DNA from 2 places in the Delftia sp. CH05 genome. Region 2 is predicted to be linked to the other one. Evidence: predicted binding sites of a transcription regulator. Region 2 holds the regulator's gene; the other holds the start of a gene.

Region 1 (10,566 bases), on a different contig from region 2:
CTGCCAGGAGTGGCAGGCCCAGGGCCAGCCTGCGCGCAGCATCCAGCTGCTGCTGGACGCGCGCGCAAGGACCGTGGTGTTCGACGGCGAGCACCTGCGCCGCATCCTGGTGAACCTGCTGGACAACGCCCAGCGCTACCGCAGCAACGCCCAGCAGCCGCATACGCTGCAGGTGCTGACCGGCGCGCCGGCCGCAGGCCAGATCTGGCTGCAGGTCTGGAGCGACGGCGCCGCACTGGAGCCCACGGTGCAACGCCATCTGTTCGAGCCCTTCTTCTCGTCGGAAAGCCGCTCCAGCGGCCTGGGCCTGTACATCTGCCGCGAGCTGTGCCAGCGCTACGATGCAGGCATCAGCTACCAGCGGCTGTCGCGGCCCGCGCCGCACGGCCCTGTCGAGGGCAATGCCTTCAGCATCGTGTTCCGCGCCGGCGCCGCATCGGCTCTGCCGGCCTCCCTGTTTGACCAGATTGTGGTGTGATGCCCTTGAACTCCCTGCCCGCTGCCGCATCGATTCTTGTCGTGGACGACGAGCCGGATCTGCGCACCCTCTATGAACTGACCCTGCTGCGCGAAGGCTACCGCGTGGAAACCGCCGCCAGCGTGGGCGAGGCGCGCGAACAGCTGCAGACCCAGCGCTTCGACGTGGTCATCACCGACATGCGCCTGCCCGACGGCATGGGAATGGAGCTGCTGCAGGACCTGCGCAACCAGCAGCGGCGAGAACGCTGCGTGGTCATGACCGCCTACGGCTCGGCCGAAAATGCCGTCGAAGCCCTGCGCTCGGGCGCCTTCGACTATCTGACCAAGCCCGTGGACCTCAAGCAGTTCCGCCTGGTCGTGGCCTCGGCCGCCCAGGGCGTGGGCGGCGTGCCGCCCCCCGGCGTGATGCCGGCGCGCAGCCCCTCGGCGGCGTCGGCCGCAAGCCCCGTGCTCAGCGGCGGCGGGGCGCTCGACGCCATGGTTGGGGAGTCGCCCGCCATGCAGGCCGTCAAGCAGCGCATTGCCAAGGTGGCGCGCGGCATGGCGCCGGTGCTGGTGCACGGGGAGTCGGGCACGGGCAAGGAGCTGGTGGCGCGCGCCCTGCACGCCTGCAGCCAGCGCGCCCACGGCCCCATGGTGGCCGTGAACTGCGGCGCCATCCCCGAAAACCTGCTGGAGGCCGAGTTCTTCGGCGCCCGCAAAGGCTCCTATACCGGAGCCACCCAGGACCGCGACGGCTATTTCCAGGCGGCACGCGGCGGCACCCTGTTCCTCGACGAAATCGGCGACCTGCCGCTGCCCATGCAGGCCAAGCTGCTGCGCGCCATCCAGGAACGCCGCGTGCGGCCCCTGGGCTCGGCGCAGGAGGAAGCGGCCGACGTGCGCATCGTCAGCGCCACCCACCGCGACCTGGCCGCCGACGTGCAGGCAGGACGTTTTCGCCAGGACCTGTACTACCGCCTCAACGTCATCGAAGTACTTCTTCCGCCGCTGCGCGAGCGCCGCGAGGACCTGCCCGCGCTGTGCCGCGCATTGCTGGCACGGCTGTCGCAGGAGTCGGGCCTGCCCATGCCCGAGATCGACGAGCGTTCCCTGGAGCAGATCGCCCGCCTGCCCCTGCCCGGCAATGTGCGTGAACTGGAGAACCTGCTGCACCGCGCCATCACGCTGGGCGAGGAAGGGCCGCTGCGCATAGACCCCGAGATGCAGCTGCCCTGCGGCACTCCGCCGGCTCCACCCGCATCGACGCAGACCCAGGCGCACGACGGCGCCGCACCGCCGCCGGAGCCTGCCCACATGGAGCTGCCCCGCGACCTGCAGGCCTGGCTGGACGAGCGCGAGCGCGGCATCCTGGTGCAGGCGCTGCAGGAAAACGGCTTCAACCGCACGGCCACGGCCGCACGCCTGGGGCTGAGCCTGCGCCAGATCCGCTACCGCATCGACCGGCTGAACATCGCCCTGCCCGGCGACGCCAGCGCCGAGGCGGACGGAGGCGGCCATGGCGAAGCCTGATCCGCAGGCACCAGCCACCACGACCATGGGCCCGGCCTGGACCTGGCAAGGCGGCTGGCTGCAACAGGCACGCCACCTGCCCTCGCCCAACTTCGGCGAGCGCCCGGCCCAGGCCCTGGTCGATCTGGTCGTCGTGCACTCCATCAGCCTGCCCCCCGGCGAGTACGGCACGGGGGCGGTCCAGCAACTGTTCACCAACCAGCTCGACTGGGACGCCCATCCTTACTACCAGGGCATACGCGGCCTGGAGGTGTCGGCCCATTTCTTCGTCACGCGCCTGGGCGAGGTCTGGCAATTTGTGGACTGTGACGCGCGCGCCTGGCATGCGGGCGCCTCCAGCTGGCGCGGCAAGGACCGCTGCAACGACGACTCCATCGGCATAGAGCTGGAGGGCCTGGAGGGACTGCCGTTCGAGCCGGCCCAATATGCGGCCCTGGAGAACCTGTGCGAAGCCATCGCCGCACGCTACCCCGTCGCCCATCTCGCAGGCCATGAGCACATTGCGCCCGGCCGCAAACGCGATCCCGGCCCCGGCTTCGACTGGCCCCGGCTGCGCGGGCTGCTGTCCCGTCACCAGGCCACGGCGAACTGGCAGCTGCCGCCCCGCGCCGGCCAGCCCTCCACGTAAGCACACACCCTCCTGCCGGACTGCGCCAGGCCTTGCACGCAGGCCGGCTTGTCCACAGGCCCAGGAAAAGTGCGCTGTCAATCCAGAAAGCAACCCATGTGGCGCGCAGGCGCACGCCGGGCCGGCCTGATCTTTTTTTACAAATTCACGCATGTGTCGCAGCCCCACTGTTCATGGGGCTTTCGGCGGTCCGACCGGCGCAGCGGCAAGGCTGTAGCGGCTTGCGACAGGCCATCGCCCGCCAGCCACCGCGCAGCGGTGATCTGCTGCTATGGGCTTGCATGCTGGGCACTGTTTTGGCGCAGCGCAAACAGCGGTTTTCCGGCCGTGAGTACCCCGTGTACATGAGACGGCGATACACTACAGGTAGTGCCTGAGAGCACGCCGGACACCATATCTAGTGTTCACAAGCTGTGCACACCCTGTGAAAACGGTGTGCACATCCGGCCATCGATTCCATCTCCCAGCAAGCCTGCCCCCAGTGCAGGTCCGCGTCCGTTCTATCCACAAACACCCGTTGAGGAAACTCATGCAAGAAGCACTGAATTCTTTGGCTCCCGCTGCGCACGGTGATGCTGCCAATCCTTCCTCCGCCCATCACCTGTCCGTGCAGGACGGCTACCAGATCATCCGCCGCAGCGGCGACGTGGTGCCCTTCACCCCGCAAAAGATCGCCGTCGCGCTGACCAAGGCCTTCCTGGCCGTGCGCGGCGCCCAGGGCGCTGCCTCCGCCAGCGTGCGCGAGACCGTGGACGAGCTCACCCAGGCCGTGGTGCGCGCCCTGCTGCGCTCGCGTCCGGGCGGCGGCACCTTCCATATTGAAGACGTGCAGGACCAGGTCGAGCTGGGCCTGATGCGCGGCGGCCACCACGACGTGGCGCGCGCCTACGTGCTGTACCGCGACCGCCGCAACCAGGAGCGTGCCGAGCAGAAGAAGGCCGCCGAGGCCGCTGCCGCCGCTGCGGCCGCGCCCGCCCCCGTGCTGCATGTGACCGACAACGGCCAGCGCGTTCCGCTGGACCAGGCCCGCCTGCTGGCCCTGATCGAGGCCTCCTGCCGCAACCTCAATGCCGACATCCAGGCCGCGCCCATCGTCGCCGAGACGCTGCGCAACCTGTACGACGGCGTGCCGATCGAAGAAGTCTTCAAGGCCTCCATCCTGGCCGCGCGCACGCTGATCGAAAAGGACCCCGACTACACCTACGTCACCGCCCGCCTGCTGCTGCACACCATCGTGCGCGAGGTCATGGGCCATGACGTGCAGCCTGCCGACATCCAGTCGGCCTACGCCGCCTACTTCCCCGGCTTCATCCAGAAGGGCGTGGACAACGAGCTGCTCAACCCCGAGCTGCTGAACTACGACCTGCCCCGCCTGGCTGCCGCCCTCAAGGCCGAACGCGACCAGCAGTTCGACTACCTGGGCCTGCAGACCCTGTACGACCGCTACTTCCTGCACGTGCGCAAGACGCGCATCGAGCTGCCCCAGTCCTTCTTCATGCGCGTGGCCATGGGCCTGGCGCTGCAGGAAGAGGACCGCAACGCGCGCGCCATCGAGTTCTACGAACTGCTGTCTTCCTTCGACTTCATGAGCAGCACGCCCACGCTGTTCAACAGCGGCACGCTGCGCTCGCAGCTGTCTTCGTGCTACCTGACCACGGTGCCCGACGATCTGGACGGCATCTATGAGTCGATCAAGGAAAACGCTCTGCTGTCCAAGTTCGCCGGCGGCCTGGGCAACGACTGGACGCGCGTGCGCGCCCTGGGTTCGCGCATCAAGGGCACGAACGGCGAGTCGCAGGGCGTGGTGCCCTTCCTCAAGGTGGTCAACGACACGGCCGTGGCCGTGAACCAGGGCGGCAAGCGCAAGGGCGCCGTCTGCACGTACCTGGAGACCTGGCACCTGGACATCGAGGAATTCCTCGAGCTGCGCAAGAACACGGGCGACGACCGCCGCCGCACGCACGACATGAACACGGCGAACTGGATTCCCGACCTGTTCATGAAGCGCGTCATGGAAAAGGGCCAGTGGACCCTGTTCTCGCCCTCCGATGTCGGCGACCTGCACGACCTCTTCGGCGCAGCCTTCGAGCGCGCCTACACGGCCTACGAAACCAAGGCCGACACCGGCGAGCTCAAGCTGTTCAAGCGCATCCCGGCCGTGGACCTGTGGCGCAAGATGCTGTCCATGCTGTTCGAGACCGGCCACCCCTGGGTCACCTTCAAGGACCCCTGCAACGTGCGCTCGCCCCAGCAGCACGCCGGCGTGGTGCACTCGTCCAACCTGTGCACCGAGATCACGCTGAACACCAGCGACACCGAGACCGCCGTCTGCAACCTGGGCTCGGTCAACCTGGCGCGCCACATCACCAACGGCGCCATCGACCACGGCAAGCTGCGCAAGACCATCACCACGGCCATGCGCATGCTGGACAACGTGATCGACATCAACTACTACGCCGTGCAGAAGGCCAAGGACTCCAACCTGCGCCATCGCCCCGTGGGCCTGGGCCTGATGGGCTTCCAGGATGCGCTCTATGAAATGCGCATCGCCTACGCCAGCGACGCGGCCGTCGAGTTCGCCGACCAGTCGATGGAAGCCATCTGCTACTACGCCTACTGGGCCTCCACCGAACTGGCCAGGGAACGCGGCCAGTACTCCAGCTACAAGGGCTCGCTGTGGGACCAGGGCATCCTGCCGCTGGACACGCTGAACCTGCTGGAGAAGGCCCGCGGCGGCTACGTGGAAGTGGACCGTTCCTCGCGCCTGGACTGGGATGCGCTGCGCGCCAAGATCGGCCAGCACGGCATGCGCAACTCCAACTGCGTGGCCATCGCCCCCACGGCGACCATCTCCAACATCGTCGGCGTCGATGCCTCCATCGAGCCTTCGTTCGGCAACCTGTCGGTCAAGTCCAACCTGTCCGGCGAGTTCACCGTCATCAACCAGTACCTGGTGCGCGACCTGAAGCGCCTGGGCCTGTGGGACGACGTGATGGTCATGGACCTCAAGCATTTCGACGGCTCGCTGCGCCCCATCGACCGCGTGCCCCAGGACGTCAAGAACCTGTACGCCACCGCCTTCGAGGTCGAGCCCACCTGGCTGGTCGAGGCCGCTGCACGCCGCCAGAAGTGGATCGACCAGGCCCAGAGCCTGAACATCTACATGGCCGGCGCCTCGGGCAAGAAGCTGGACGACACCTACAAGCTGGCCTGGCTGCGTGGCCTGAAGACCACCTACTACCTGCGCACCACCAGCGCCACCAACATCGAGAAGTCCACGGTGCAAAGCCGCGTGCTCAACGCAGTGCCCACGGCTGCCGCCCAGCCCGCTGCCGTGAGCACCTCCAGCGCCCTGGAAGCCGCGGCAGCCGCCGCACGCGCCCAGGCCCCGGCGACGGACATCAAGTTCTGCGCCATCGACGATCCCGGCTGCGAAGCCTGCCAGTAAGCCGCGCAGCGCGGGGCCTCGCCACGGCGCAGGCCCCGCGCCCTGCCCGCCAGCCAGCCAGCCAGCGCCATGCGCAGGATCTTCGCCATGGACCTTGGGCCTGCTCAACATGCCAGGCCACCCATGGTCCTACATTGACCGGAGCAGAAAGAGAGGCCTCTTTCGCACCGAATGAACTGAACATATGCCTCAGGGCATGCCGGAGAAAATTGCAATGCTGACCTTTGACGACGACGCCACCCTCTCGAACACGCCGACCGGCGCAGGAGCTGCCCCCGCCACCGGCACACACCAGCGCGTCAACGCCGCCGACAAGCGAATCATCAACGCCAAGACCGACGTCAACCAGCTGGTGCCCTTCAAGTACAAGTGGGCCTGGGAAAAGTACCTGGCCACCTGCGCCAACCACTGGATGCCGCAGGAAGTGAACATGAACCGCGACATCGCCCTGTGGAAGGACCCCAACGGCCTGACCGAGGACGAGCGCCGCATCGTCAAGCGCAACCTGGGCTTCTTCGTGACGGCCGACTCGCTGGCGGCCAACAACATCGTGCTGGGCACCTACCGCCACATCACCGCACCCGAGTGCCGCCAGTTCCTGCTGCGCCAGGCCTTCGAGGAAGCCATCCACACCCACGCCTACCAGTACATCGTGGAGTCGCTGGGCCTGGATGAAGGCGAGATCTTCAACGCCTATCTCGAGGTTCCCTCCATCCGCGACAAGGACGAATTCCTGATCCCCTTCATCGAGGCGATCATGGACCCCAGCTTCAAGACCGGCACCTTCGAGACCGACCAGACGCTGCTGAAGTCGCTCATCGTTTTCGCCTGCCTGATGGAGGGCCTGTTCTTCTACGTGGGCTTCACGCAGATCCTGGCCCTGGGCCGTCAGAACAAGATGACCGGCGCTGCCGAGCAGTACCAGTACATCCTGCGCGACGAGTCCATGCACTGCAACTTCGGCATCGACCTGATCAACCAGCTCAAGCTCGAAAATCCGCAGCTGTGGACACCCGAATTCAAGGAAGAAATCACGGCGCTTTTCGTCAAGGCCGTCGAGCTGGAATACCGCTATGCAGAGGACACCATGCCGCGCGGCGTGCTGGGCATGAACGCATCGATGTTCAAGGGCTACCTGCGCTACATCGCCAACCGCCGCGCCACGCAGATCGGCCTGGAGGCCCTGTTCCCCAACGAGGAAAACCCGTTCCCCTGGATGAGCGAGATGATCGATTTGAAGAAGGAACGTAACTTCTTTGAGACACGCGTCATCGAGTATCAAACCGGAGGCGCACTTTCCTGGGATTAATCGCTTCTCTGCAGGCACAATGCGAACCATGACGCGCTTCACGCTTTTGCAATACCGATGGTGTTGCGGCGTGGGGCGTCTCCGTGTTCATTGCGATGCGTCACTCCACATCGCATTGAATCGCTTCGGAGCCCCGTACCCCGAAGTGTTTTGTGCAAATCAACGAAGGAGAAGATGATGGCAACTGCGAAGAAGACGGCCTCTACCAAGGCCCCCACCGACAAGAAGACCACCGCCAAAAAGGCGGCCGCCCCCAAGGCTGAAGCCGTGAAGAAAGCCACGGCCACTGCCAAGGCAGCGCCCGCCAAGAAGGCTGCGGCTCCTGCTGCAAAGAAGGCTGCCGCTCCCGCCAAGAAGGCTGCTGCTCCTGCCGCCAAGAAGGCTGCTGCGCCTGCTGCGAAGAAGGCCGCTGCTCCCGCCAAGAAGGCTGCAGCTCCTGCTGCCAAGAAGGCCGCCGCTCCTGCCAAGAAGGCTGCTGCTCCTGCTGCAAAGAAGGCCGCTGCTCCCGCCAAGAAGGCTGCTGCTCCTGCTGCAAAGAAGGCCGCTGCTCCCGCCAAGAAGGCTGCTGCTCCTGCTGCCAAGAAGGCCGCCGCTCCCGCCAAGAAGGCTGCTGCGCCTGCTGCAAAGAAGGCCGCCGCTCCTGCCAAGAAGGCTGCTGCTCCTGCTGCAAAGAAGGCCGCAGCTCCCGCCAAGAAGGCTGCTGCTCCTGCTGCCAAGAAGGCCGCTGCTCCCGCCAAGAAGGCTGCTGCGCCTGCTGCCAAGAAGGCCGCTGCTCCCGCCAAGAAGGCTGCTGCTCCTGCTGCAAAGAAGGCTGCCGCGCCTGCCAAGAAGGCTGCTGCTCCTGCCGCCAAGAAGGCCGCAGCTCCCGCCAAGAAGGCTGCAGCTCCTGCGGCCAAGAAGCCCGCCGCTGCACCGGCTGCCAAGCCCGCAGCAGCACCCGCCAAGGCTGCAGCAGCTCCTGCCGCTCCCGCCAAGAAGGCTGCAGCGCCGAAGAAGGCCGCTGCTCCCAAGAAGGCCGCAGCAGCTCCCGCCGCTGCCGCGCCTGCAGCTCCCGCTGCCGCACCCGCGCCCATCGCGCAAACCCGCCTGGCACCCCAAGCCGCATGGCCCTTCCCCACAGGCAGCAAGCCCTGAGACTTCTCCGGTCTCAAAGCAAAAAGCCCGGCTCTTTCGAGTCGGGCTTTTTTCATTGCGACGATGGCGGCTGTACCGCCACCCGGCGATCACCGCCTCAGGGCTTGGCGAAGTCCAGCACGTAGTTCTGCGGGCCGCGGCTGGCAATCTTGAGCGCACCCAGGCGGTTGCCCAGTTCTGCACAACGCACCAGATCCCAGCCACGCTCCAGGCCGAACAGCAGGGCGCCACGCCACGCGTCGCCACAGCCCGTGGGGTCGACCACGGCAGCGGGCTGCACAGGCGCCACCGGGGTCCTGGTGCCTTGCACCCAGACCTCGCAGCCTTGCGCGCCCAGCGTCACCACCAGGCCCTGCACCTGCCCTGAAATCTGCTCCAGGCTCCAGCCCGTGCGCTCGCTGAGCATGCGGGCTTCATAGTCGTTCACGGCCACCCAGTCGGCCTGCTCGATGAAGCGGCGCAGATCCTGCCCGTCGAACATGGGCAGGCCCTGGCCCGGATCAAAGACGAAGGGAATGCCTGCAGCCTTGAACTGCTGGGCATGCTCGATCATGGCCTCGCGGCCATCGGGAGCGATGATGCCCACGCGCACCTGCTCCCTGAGTTCGGGCGTGATGCGGTTGCCGTGGGCCTGCATCATGGCGCCCGGGTGGAAGGCCGTGATCTGGTTGTTGTCGCGGTCGGTCATGATCATGCACTGGGCCGTATGCGTGTCCTGCAACTGGCCGATGTGCGCCGTGTGCACGCCCAGATCCTGCAGACGCTGCACATAGTCGGCACCGTCACTGCCCACCATGGCCATGGGCCAGGCATCGCCCCCCAGCAGCCTCAGCGCATAGGCGATGTTGCCCGCGCACCCGCCGAAATCGCGGCGCAGCGTGGGCACCAGGAAGGACACATTGAGGATGTGCAACTGGTCAGGCAGGATCTGGTCGGCAAACCTTCCGTCGAAGGTCATGATGTTGTCGAACGCAAGCGATCCGCAGATGAGAGCGGCCATGGTGTGTCTCGGCTTTCTTGAAGAGTCAGGGGAATCAGGGATAAAAAACCAGGGCGCGGTAACCGGCAACGGCGGACTCCAGGCCCTGCACTTCGACCGGGGCGGTCACGCTCCATTCGCCATGGCCCTCGATCTGCGCGGGGGCACCGAACTGGTCGAGCCGGATCACGCGCCGCAGCAGCAGCTTGTCCTGCGCATCGGTGAGCGTGAGTTCGACAGCGGGCATGGCCACGGGGAAGTCGGAACGGTTCTCCAGGGTCAGGCTCCATTGGTACTGGCCGTTGCGCGGCAGCTGCCGAAAACCCGAACTGCCGATCACCACATCGCCGATCTGTCGGCGCGGCTGCAGCTCGCAGCCCGCCATGGCGCACAGGGTCTGCAGCGTGGGCGCCAGCGAAGGATGCTGCACGGCCAGCGCATCGCGCTGGCCCCACATCACCTGGCCTGCCAAAGCGCCCGCGCCCAGCAGGCAGCCCAGCACAAGGGCCACGCGTACGGCAGGCCGGCGCCAGAAGGCCTTGCGCCGCGCCTGACGCACAAAGCCGGGCTCGGCCTCGGGCAGCGCAGGCTGGTCGTCGCTGCCACCCTCGCCGTCGCTGTCGGGCCAGCGGGAGAACTCCGGCGAAGGCACGGATACCTGCGCCTGCCGCTCCGATTCACGGACCAGGCCCGTCGGGACGGACAGCGAAGGCGCATCGGCTTTCTGGGACGGCACGGCACCGTCCACCTTGTGCGGCGATGGCGCGGAAACAGGCTTGTGTTCAGGCTCGGGCTGGGGTTCAGGCTCGGGTTCGGGCTCCAGGCCGGACGGGGACGCCACCGCCGGCCCATGCCGCGCGTCAGGCTGGGGCTGCGCCGCTGGTGCAGCCACAGACGCCGCCAGGATCTCGTCCACCAGCGACGCGCCAGGCAGCTCGCGGCCCGGATCGTCGGCGGCAAAAGCCGAAGGGGTCTGCGCAGGCGGTGCCGGGGACGCGGGCGCGGGCGCCTGCGGAGCCGCAGCTTCGGCAGGCGGCACGGCAGGCGAAGGCTCGACCCTGGCAGCAGGCGCCGTG
Region 2 (10,566 bases):
TCACCCACTCGGAGCCGGTCTCCAGGAAAGGGTGGTCCAGCTCTGCAAGGAAGCGGTTGTCCAGCGCGGCGCGCTTGTGCACCCGCAGCTCGAAGCTGCCGGTCAGCGAGCATTCGATGGCCGTGCCGCACAGTTCCGAGTCGCCTTGGGATGCATGCGGGTCTCCCACCGAAAACAGTGCGCCTGGCACCGATACGGGCAGGAAGAGGGTGGCTCCCTTGCCCGCGCGCCAATTGTCCAGGTTGCCGCCGAAGTAGCTCGGCGGTATGGAGTCGATCAGGCCGGCCTCTCGCGGTGCCACGGCCAGCATGCCGAAATGCGGACGCAGCGGCACGCGTGCCTTGTCCAGCACACCAAAGCGCCGGGTGATGCTGGCGGGGTCCACGGGCACGCCCGGGTAGTCGATGGTCGGATGGACCACGCCGAAGGGGTCGGTCTGCGGCGTCCAGCGGTAGTTGTAGACGGCGCGGGCCGTGGGCTCCTCGGGCAGTGCGTGGTCGATTTCGTAGATGGTGACCACTTCGCGCTGGCGGGGCTCCGTGATCTGGTCGCGGTAGTGAAAGCCCCACCAGGCGGCGGCGTTGCTGCCGAAGACACGGCCGTGGTGGGCGGGGCTGCAGCTGGGGCGTGGCTGCACGTCGAGGATGCGTATCTCCAGCAGGTCGCCAGGTTCGGCCTCATGCACATAGACGGGGCCGGTGCAGATGTGCACGCCGAAGCCCTCGCCCGCGCCGCGGCCGTAGATCGAGGCATCCATCGGGCCCGCGCCGCGCCGGTCCACGGCCTTCTGGGCTGCGGTCCAGTGGAACACGCTTTCGGCGCCCGGATCGCCTTCGATCATGCGTTCCCAGTCGTCCGAGGCATGCTGGGTCAGCGTCTCCATGGTCACCACGTCACCCGAGCGCACCGAAAGCACGGGCTTGAGTGAACGGCTCAGGTAGCCCCAGTGCACGGTCTTGTCGGAGACCGGAAGATAGTAATGCTGGGGCGACGCACCGCCATTGTCTGCGTGCGCCGAGCGCTTGGGCACAAGGGCCAGCGCCTGGGCGTAGCGTGCATGGTCGCGCAGCAGGGCCTGGAACGGGCTGTGTGCCAGGCGCGCTGCGGCCGGTTCTGCACCCTGCGCAGCGCTCTCTGCGGGCGAGGGGCGTCCGCGCTGGCCGGGCGGCGCATCCTGCACGCGCGCCGGACTGGCGCGATAGGCCTTGGGGGACAGCCCATAGCGGGCCGTGAAGGCACGGCTGAAGTTGGCGGCATCGCCAAAGCCCCAGCGAAAGCACAGCTCGGCAATGGAGCAATGCTGCAGCGAGCGGTTGCTCAGGTCCATGCGGCAGCGCTCCAGCCGGCGTTCGCGCAGGTAGGTGCTGAAGCTGGTGGCCGCTCCCTTGAACAGCTTTTGCAGATAGCGCGTGGACAGCCCCTCGGCTTCGGCGATGGCATCGATGGACAGCTCGGCATCGCCCAGCCGGGTTTCGATGGCGCGGCAGATGCGGCGCAGATGGCCAAGCTGCACGGCGCTAGGCGGCTCGGTCGCCTCGGCCTGCTCCTGGTCGGGATTGCCGGCGCGCGGTGTCAGGCAGGTGACCAGCATGTCGGTGAGCGTGGCCTCCACCGACAGCAGATCGTCCTGTGCCAGTGTGTCGATCTGCTCTGCCAGTGAGGCCGCCATCGCCATGCATATGGCCCCCACACCGCCTGTCCCGCCGATGTGCCTGGCCTCGGGCGGGCACGAGCGCAGCAGGCGCAGCAGAAAGCTCGAGGACTCCAGCCGAGCAAGCAGCAGGCGGCCGTCGCCGGGCAACTGCAGCTGCCATTCCCGGTCTGACTCCAGCAGCAGCGCGGAGCCGGCCTTGAGCGGGAACGCGGCGTCCTCGACCACCGCATCGGCGCTGCCTTGCAGCAAGGCGCACAGCAGCAGGCCCGGGCCGCGCAGCCGCTTGGCCACGGCCCGCAGCGTCAGCGGCGAGGTGGCCAGCGTAATGAATACCGATCCCAGTGGCGAGCTGCGCAGCGCCAGGTGGGTGGCCGGTGGCGTGGGCGCTTCGCCATGGATGTCTGCCCTGGACAGCGCCTCATTGAGCGCAGCCTGCCGCAAGGCATCGGGAAATGCGTGGGTGGAAAAGCGTCTTGGATCGTCGTGCATCAGGGGCGAACTATGAACTGCCGCGTACTGCCTGTCCAAGCCCGGCGCACCGGATGGCAGCCGCGACAAGTTTTTGTGCGCGCAGGAACAACCGGCCTGGACATGCTCGCCTGGACACTGGCGCTGCCGGCACCGATCCACAACAGCAGGAGTATTTTCGATGACCATCCCCCACCAAGAACATATCTGCGGCCCGGGCTGCCAGCACGGTGCTTCGCCAGCCGATGAGACGCTGATCCGCGAGGAATTCCAGGTTGCACGCCGTTCCTTCCTGCGCGACGCCATGGTGGTCGGTGGCGGCGCGGTCTCGGCCGGCGCCATCAGCGGTGCGATGGCACCGTCCCGGGCCTTTGCCCAGGGTGCGCCTGGCGCCCGGGCAGGCCAGGGCATGGCCAGCCACTACTACATTCCCGCCTCTGACAGCACCGTGCTCTGGGGCTACTTCAGCAGATCGGCCAAGCCGGTGGTCGAAGTCGAATCGGGCGACTACGTGACCATGGAGACGCTGACCCACCATGCCAATGACGATGCCGAACGCATGGTCCGGGGCGACCCTGGCGCCGAGAGCGTGTTCCACTGGGACAGCCAGCGCAAGAACGTCGATCGCCGGGGTGCCGGTCCCATGGATGCCAAGAACGGCGCAGGTGGGGGCCAGGGCGTGCACATCTGCACGGGGCCGGTACGCATCAAGGGCGCCCAGCCCGGCGATGTGCTGGAAGTACGCATCATTGATGTGGTGCCGCGCCCCTCGGGCAACCCGCAGTTCAAGGGCCGGACCTTCGGCAGCAATGCGGCAGCGAACTGGGGCTTTCACTATGGCGACACGCTCACCGAGCCCCGAAAGCGCGAGGTGGTCACCATCTACGAGGTGGATGCGACCGGCGAGCGCAACTGGGCCCGCGCCGTCTACAACTACCGCTGGACGCCGCAGACCGACCCCTTCGGCGTGGTCCACCCGACCATCGACTATCCGGGCGTGCCCGTGGACCACCGCACGATCAGCAAGAACGAAAACGTGCTGCGCAATATCCGCGTTCCCGTGCGCCCGCATTTCGGCACCATCGGCGTGGCGCCGGCCGAGGTGGAGATGGCCAGCTCCATTCCGCCCAACCACACGGGCGGCAACATCGACAACTGGCGCATCGGCAAGGGGGCGACCATGTATTTCCCCGTGGCCGTGCCAGGGGCCAACTTCACCGTGGGCGATCCGCATGCCTCGCAGGGGGACTCCGAGCTGTGCGGCACGGCCATCGAGTGCTCGCTGACCGGCACCTTCCAGTTGATCCTGCACAAGAAGGCGGACCTGCCTGGAACGCCGCTGGCCGAACTGGCCTATCCGCTGCTCGAAACCCAGGACGAATGGCTGCTGCACGGCTTCAGCTACGCCAACTACCTGGCGGAGCTGGGGCCGGATGCGCAAAACCAGATCTTCAAGAAGTCTTCCGTGGACCTGGCTCTGCGCGATGCCTATCACAAGATGCGCCACTTCCTCATGACCACCCAGGGGCTGGGAGAGGACGAGGCCATCTCGCTGATGTCGATCGCCGTGGACTTCGGCATCACCCAGGTGGTGGATGGCAACTGGGGCGTGCACGCGCTCGTGAAAAAGAGCATCTTCCCCGCGCGCGGGGCGTGAGTGCGTGAGTGAGTGCGTGCCTGCCCTGCGGGCAGGACCCGGCCGGTCTCAGCGCGCCAGGAAATCCCGGATGGCGAACAGCGTCTGGTCGGGCGCCTCGGTCATCTGGTTGTGGCCGCTGGGCAGGTGCACGATGCTGACCTGGCGCTGCGCGCCCCGGGCCGCCTCGATCAGGCCCTTGGCGGCCTTGGGCGGCGTCATCTGGTCCTGCTCGCCCAGGGCGAACAGGACCGGACATTGCAGCGCCGCCATGGCCGCCTCGCCGCCCGCATAGCTGTCGCAGGCCTTGAAGCCGGCGTGCAGCAGGTTGGTGCGGTCATTGCTGGCCAGCACGCGCCGGCCCAGCGCCATGCCGGCGCCGAACACCCAGCTGCCTGCGCCGCTGGGTGGCGCCAGCGTGGCGCGCGAGAACACATTGACCATGCGGATGGCCTGCTCTGGCGCGCTCAGTGCGGAGTCCAGCAGGGCGGGCGAGACCTTCATCGGGTAGGCCGTGCCCACCAGCACCAGGTGGCTGACGCGCGCGCCCAGCCGCGCGGCCGCTTCCATGGCGATCAGGCTGCCCCAGCTGTGGCCTACCAGCGCAGCCTTCTCGATGCCTGCCGCATCCATGAGCTGGCCGATGAAATCCGCCGCCGCCTCCACGCTGGCCGGCGCATCGCCTGCGCTGCGGCAGTGGCCCGGCAGGTCTATGGCCAGCACGTTCCAGCCGTGGTTGGCCAGGTAACGGCTTTGCAGTGCCCAGACGCTGTGGTCGCACAGCACGCCGTGGATGAGGATGGCCGTAGGCTGTGCGGGATTGAAGGCCTTGCCGCCGGTATAGGCGTAGATGGCGTGGCCGTGAACATCGATCTTCATTGTTGGTGTCTCCCTTGCCGATTCACGCGGCCTTCTCGGCCGCCTTGAGGGCGCGCTTGAGGTCGTCGATCAGGTCGTCTGCGTCTTCCAGCCCGATGGACAGGCGGATCGTGCCCTGGCCGATGCCGGCCTGGGCCAGCGCCTCGTCGCTCATGCGGAAGTGCGTGGTGCTGGCAGGGTGGATGACCAGGCTGCGGCAGTCGCCCACATTGGCCAGGTGGCTGAAGACCTTGAGCGTCTCGATGAACTTGCGGCCCTGGTTGCGGTTGCCCTTGATGTCGAAGCTGAACACCGAGCCTGCGCCGCGCGGCAGCAGCTTCTTGGCGAGCTGGTGCGAGGGATGGGTATCGAGCAGCGGGTGGCCCACGCGGCCCACCAGCGGATGGCTGGCCAGGAATTGCACCACCTTCTCGGTGTTGCGGATATGGCGCTCCATGCGCAGCGGAAGCGTCTCTATGCCCTGCAGGATCAGCCAGGCCGTGTGCGGGCTCATGCAGGCGCCGAAGTCGCGCAGGCCTTCGCGGCGTGCGCGCAGAAGGAAGGCGCCAGTGCTGCTTTCCTCGCTGAACACCATGTTGTGGAAGCCGTCGTAGGGCTCGGTCAGCTCCGGGAAGCGTCCCGACTTTTCCCAGTCGAAGCTGCCGCCATCCACCACGATGCCCCCGACCACGGTGCCGTGGCCCGACAGGAACTTGGTGGCCGAGTGGTAGACGATGTCCGCGCCATGCTCCAACGGCTTCATCAGCCAGGGCGATGTCAGCGTGGAGTCCACCAGCAGCGGCACGCCGGCCTCATGCGCGATGGCGCTGATGGTGGGAATGTCGAGCACATCCAGGCCCGGGTTGCCCACGGTCTCGCCGAAGAACAGCTTGGTATTGGGCCGCACGGCGGCGCGCCAGCCGTCGATGTCGCCGGGCTTGACGAAGGTGGTCTCTATGCCGAAGCGCGCCAGCGTGTAGTGCAGCAGGTTCTGCGAGCCGCCGTACAGTGCCGTGCTGGCCACGATGTGGCTGCCCGCGCCCATGAGCGTGGCCACCGACAGGTGCAGCGCCGCCTGGCCGCTGGCCACGGCGATGGCGCCCACGCCCCCTTCCAGGGCCGAGACGCGCTGCTCCAGTACGGCGTTCGTGGGATTGGAGATGCGGCTGTAGACGTGGCCGGGGCGCTCCAGATTGAACAAAGAGGCCGCATGGTCGCTGGACTCGAAGACGAACGAGGTCGTGAGGTGGATGGGCGTCGCGCGCGCACCGGTGGCGGGGTCGGGCTGTGCGCCCGCGTGCAGCGCCAGAGTGTCAAAGCCGGGATCCGAGTAGCCGGGCATTCCTGTCTCCATGGTTGTCAAGGCAAGCGGGCATTGTGGGCTATATTTCCCGACAGACATGGGCTTGCCGCAACCACGGCGACACAGACAATCTTGGAGATACGGCATGAAAGTAAGTGACATCCTGCGCGTCAAGGGCAACACCCTCTACACGGTGTCGCCGGACGAAAGCCTGGCCAGCGCGGTGCAGGTGATGTCCGAGCGCGATATCGGCTCCCTCGTGGTCATGGAGCACGGCGACGTGGTCGGCATGCTGACCTTCCGCGAAGTGATCCAGGGCTTTGTCAAGCACGGCGGCGTGGGCGAGACGCTAGTGCGCTCGGCCATGGACGACGCTCCCATGACCTGCACCATGGAAACCGACATGGACGAGGTGCGCCGCATGATGCTGGACCGCCATGCGCGCTACATGCCGGTGATGGACAAGCGCATGCTGATGGGCGTGATCAGCCTGTACGACGTGGCCAAGGCCGTGGTGGACAGCCAGAACTTCGAGAACCGCATGCTCAAGGCCTATATCCGCGACTGGCCCGAAGGCGAGCGCCAGGGCGCGGACTGATCATCCGGTCGCGGCAAGACCGTCCCTGCCCATGCAGCAAGGCCTGCGACCGCAGAACGCGGCGCAGGCCTTGGCTTTTTACGGCCGGGCGCAAGCCCGTTCAATGCACGCTGCTGCGCCGGGGCTTGAGCAAGGCGCTGGGCGGCACGGCATAGGCCTGCCTGAAGACGCGGCTGAAGTGCGAGAAGCTGGTGAAGCCGCAGGCCATCGCCACATCGGTCACGCGCCGCGCATTGTCGGCCTGCAGCAGCAGGTGGGCCTGGGCCAGGCGCTCGTTCCAGAGCCAGCGGCTGGGAGTCAGTCCCTCGGTGGCGAACAGACGCGCCAGGCTGCGCAGCGACATGCCCAGGCCCTGGGCCACCTGCAGGGGCTTGAGCTCGGGGTCATCCAGCCGGGCCCGCATGTACTGCTTGGCCTGGGCAAGCCGGTTGCGGGTTCTGAAATCATCGGGCCTGGCTGAGACCAGCAGCATGGTCATCAGGGTGGGGTGAAGATTCTGGTCACCGGCATCCTGTTGAAGGATGGGTGAGGGCGGTGGAGTGCTGCTCGCAGGATCGCTGCGATCCTGGCGTTGCGTTGAGCCGGAAGAGGTCTGCATTTCACGAATCTCCCGCAAGTTGCGGCTGGTGCCTGAGGGATGGTCCGCAGGCGGTTGAAGAACAATGTTCTGTAATTCTAGCTATCAATATTTGTAATTTGATAGTTTTATTGTTTCTTTGCAGGAGATGGCAGCCTGCGCAATGCACCGCTGCAGCGGGAGCGGCGCCTGGGGGCGACCCGGGCATAATCATCGGCCTATGAGCGGCAACACCTTCGGAACCCTATTCACTGTCACCAACTTCGGCGAATCGCATGGCCCGGCCATCGGCTGCGTCATCGACGGTTGCCCGCCTGGCATGGCACTGAGCGAGGCGGACATCCAGCACGACCTGGACCGCCGCCGCCCCGGCACCAGCAAGTTCGTGACGCAGCGCAACGAGCCGGACGCGGTGGAAATCCTCTCGGGTGTCTACGAAGGCCGCACCACGGGCACGCCGATCGCTTTGCTGATCCGCAATACCGACCAGCGCAGCAAGGACTACTCCAACATTGCGCAAAGCTTTCGTCCCGGCCATGCCGACTACGCCTACTTCCAGAAGTACGGCATCCGTGATCCGCGCGGCGGCGGCCGCTCCTCCGCACGGCTGACGGCGCCCACGGTGGCGGCCGGCGCCGTGGCCAAGAAGTGGCTCAAGGAAAAATTCGGCACCGAGTTCCGCGCCTGCATGACCCAGGTGGGCGAGCTGTCGCTGCCCTTCGAGAGCTGGGAGCATGTGCGCAACAATCCCTTCTTTGCGCCGGTGGCCGATGTGTCCCGCTACGAGGAATACATGGATGCGCTGCGCAAGTCGGGCGACTCCTGCGGCGCCGCGCTGCGCGTGCAGGCCAGTGGCATGCCGGTGGGCCTGGGCCAGCCGCTGTATGACCGCCTCGATGCCGACGTCGCCTACGCCATGATGGGCCTGAACGCCGTCAAGGCCGTGGAGATCGGCGCGGGCTTCGACAGCGTGGTCCAGCGCGGCACCACGCACGGCGACTCGCTGAGTCCTGAAGGCTTTCGCAGCAACAACGCCGGTGGCATCGTGGGCGGCATCAGCACGGGCCAGGATCTGGAGGTGCGCATCGCCATCAAGCCCACCAGCTCCATCATCACGCCGCGCGAGTCCATCGACACCCAGGGCCAGAGCACCGAAGTCATCACCAAGGGTCGCCATGACCCCTGCGTGGGCATCCGCGCCGCGCCCATCGCCGAAGCGTTGCTGGCCCTGGTGGTGATGGACCACGCCCTGCGCCACCGCGCCCAGTGCGGCGACGTCGATTCAGGCCTGGCGCCGATTCCTGCCGCGGCGCCCTGAAAGCGCTGCCAGGACGCCAAAGAGAAAGCCGCCCAAGGGCGGCTTTCTTGTGTCCTGCCGGCCTGATCAGCCGGGATTGCGGACTTCATCCATGACGTTCTTGAAGTCGTCCACGTCCTCGAAGCTGCGGTAGACGCTGGCGTAGCGGATGTAGCCGACCTTGTCGAGCAGCTTGAGCTCGCGCATCACCATCTCGCCCAGGCGGCTGGAGAGCACTTCGCGCTCGCCCAGGTTGCGCAGCCGTTCCTCGATGCGCTCGATGGCGGCATCGATCTGCTCCGTGCTCACGGGACGCTTGCGCAGCGCAATCTTGAACGAACCCAGCAGCTTGGCGCGCTCGTACTCGATGCGCCGCCCGTCCTTCTTGACGATGGCGGGGAAGCTGACCTCGGGCCGCTCATAGGTGGTGAAGCGCTTGTCGCAGCCGCCGCATTGGCGGCGGCGGCGAATGAAGCCCCCATCCTCGGCCTCACGGGTCTCCACGACCTGGGTGTCCGGGTGGCTGCAGAACGGGCACTTCATGGCAGGCCTCTATGCGCTCAAATCAGGCGCCGTAGACCGGGAAGCGGGCCGTCAGCTCGGCCACCTGGGCGCGCACGCGAGCCAGGTTGGCTTCGTCGCTGGGGTTCTCCAGCACGTCGGCCAGCAGGTTGGCCGTCAGGCGGGCTTCCTCTTCCTTGAAGCCGCGCGTGGTCATGGCGGGCGTGCCCACGCGGATGCCGCTGGTCACCATCGGCTTTTCGGGGTCGTTGGGGATGGAGTTCTTGTTGATCGTCATGTGGGCGGCACCCAGTGCGGCTTCTGCCGCCTTGCCGGTAATGCCCTTGGCGCGCAGGTCCACCAGCATGACGTGGCTTTCCGTGCGGCCGGAGACGATGCGCAGGCCGCGGGCCGTCAGCGTTTCGGCGACGACCTTGGCATTCTTCACGACCTGCTCCTGGTAAACCTTGAACTCGGGAGACAGTGCTTCCTTGAAGGCCACGGCCTTGCCGGCGATGACGTGCATGAGCGGGCCGCCTTGCAGGCCGGGGAAGATGGCGCTGTTGATGGCCTTCTCATGCTCGGCCTTCATCAGGATCACGCCGCCGCGCGGGCCGCGCAGGCTCTTGTGCGTGGTGGTGGTGACCACGTCGGCGTGGGGCACGGGGTTGGGGTACACGCCCGCGGCGATCAGGCCGGCGTAGTGGGCCATGTCCACCCAGAAGATGGCGCCGACTTCCTTTGCGATCTTGGCGAAGCGCTCGAAGTCGATGGCCAGGGCGTAGGCCGATGCGCCGGCCACGATGATGCGGGGCTTGTGCTCGCGCGCCAGCGCTTCCATCTTGTCGTAGTCGATGGCTTCTTCGGCGTTCAGGCCGTAGGAGACCACGTTGAACCACTTGCCCGACATGTTCAGCGGCATGCCGTGCGTCAGGTGGCCGCCTTCGGCCAGGCTCATGCCCATGATGGTGTCGCCGGGCTTGGCAAAGGCCATCAGCACGGCCTGGTTGGCCTGGGAGCCGGAGTTGGGCTGAACGTTGGCTGCCTCGGCGCCGAACAGCTTCTTGACACGGTCGATGGCAAGCTGCTCGACCACATCGACGTTCTCGCAGCCGCCGTAGTAGCGCTTGCCCGGATAGCCTTCTGCGTACTTGTTGGTGAGCTGGGAGCCCTGGGCTTCCATCACGGCGGGCGAGCAGTAGTTCTCGCTGGCGATCAGCTCGATATGTTCTTGTTGACGCAGGTTCTCGGCCTGGATGGCGGCAAAGACTTCGGCGTCGACCTTCTCGACGGTATTGGTGCGTTGAAACATGGCAGTCCTGTGAACTTGAAATTCCCTTGAGGCCAAGGGCTGCCCAGGCGAACGGCGGAACACTCCAGATCCCGCGTGCGCATGGAGGCTGGGCGGTACGCTCCCCGGTGGTTCACAGAAGGTGGTTCTTTTCAGGCCTTCTGCTGGTTTCCACGTCAGCGGCAGCGGTGCGTGAAGCGGCTGCGCCTATCGCCAGTTGCGTACCCCGCTAGTGTAGCTGAGCTGATGGAGCCGAAGACAGGCGAGGGGCGTTGGCGAAGCCGCCTGCCTGGCAGATCAGCGGGTGCAGGCAGGCATGAAAAAAGCTGGCCTTAGCCAGCTTCGTGCGCCATGTCGGTGGTTCCGGCTACAGCGCCGGCTCC

What was found. The regulator NrdR, encoded in region 2, represses ribonucleotide reductase genes. The targets are predictions, from matches to a motif close to CACNANATNTNGTG.
Region 1: a site for NrdR is predicted at 3,010-3,023, ahead of GRX31_RS07050 (ribonucleoside-diphosphate reductase subunit alpha). Genes of this name have one in related genera too.

The regions. Positions count from the first base shown of each region.
Region 1 covers NZ_WUMG01000005.1:164,886-175,451, forward strand. Annotated here, with positions in the region: gene GRX31_RS07035 (sensor histidine kinase) at 1-478, shown strand, start outside; gene GRX31_RS07040 (sigma-54-dependent transcriptional regulator) at 478-1,992, shown strand; gene ampD (1,6-anhydro-N-acetylmuramyl-L-alanine amidase AmpD) at 1,979-2,620, shown strand; gene GRX31_RS07050 (ribonucleoside-diphosphate reductase subunit alpha) at 3,150-6,068, shown strand; gene GRX31_RS07055 (ribonucleotide-diphosphate reductase subunit beta) at 6,283-7,377, shown strand; gene GRX31_RS07060 (hypothetical protein) at 7,555-8,511, shown strand; gene GRX31_RS07065 (carbohydrate kinase family protein) at 8,609-9,511, opposite strand; gene GRX31_RS07070 (zinc-ribbon and DUF3426 domain-containing protein) at 9,546-10,566, opposite strand, start outside.
Region 2 covers NZ_WUMG01000004.1:202,998-213,563, forward strand. Annotated here, with positions in the region: gene GRX31_RS05975 (acetamidase/formamidase family protein) at 1-2,143, opposite strand, end outside; gene GRX31_RS05980 (acetamidase/formamidase family protein) at 2,304-3,779, shown strand; gene GRX31_RS05985 (alpha/beta fold hydrolase) at 3,828-4,637, opposite strand; gene GRX31_RS05990 (O-acetylhomoserine aminocarboxypropyltransferase) at 4,660-5,958, opposite strand; gene GRX31_RS05995 (CBS domain-containing protein) at 6,065-6,517, shown strand; gene GRX31_RS06000 (helix-turn-helix domain-containing protein) at 6,618-6,989, opposite strand; gene aroC (chorismate synthase) at 7,315-8,412, shown strand; gene nrdR (transcriptional regulator NrdR) at 8,479-8,934, opposite strand; gene glyA (serine hydroxymethyltransferase) at 8,957-10,204, opposite strand; ZMP/ZTP riboswitch at 10,239-10,414, opposite strand; gene GRX31_RS06020 (lytic transglycosylase domain-containing protein) at 10,551-10,566, opposite strand, start outside.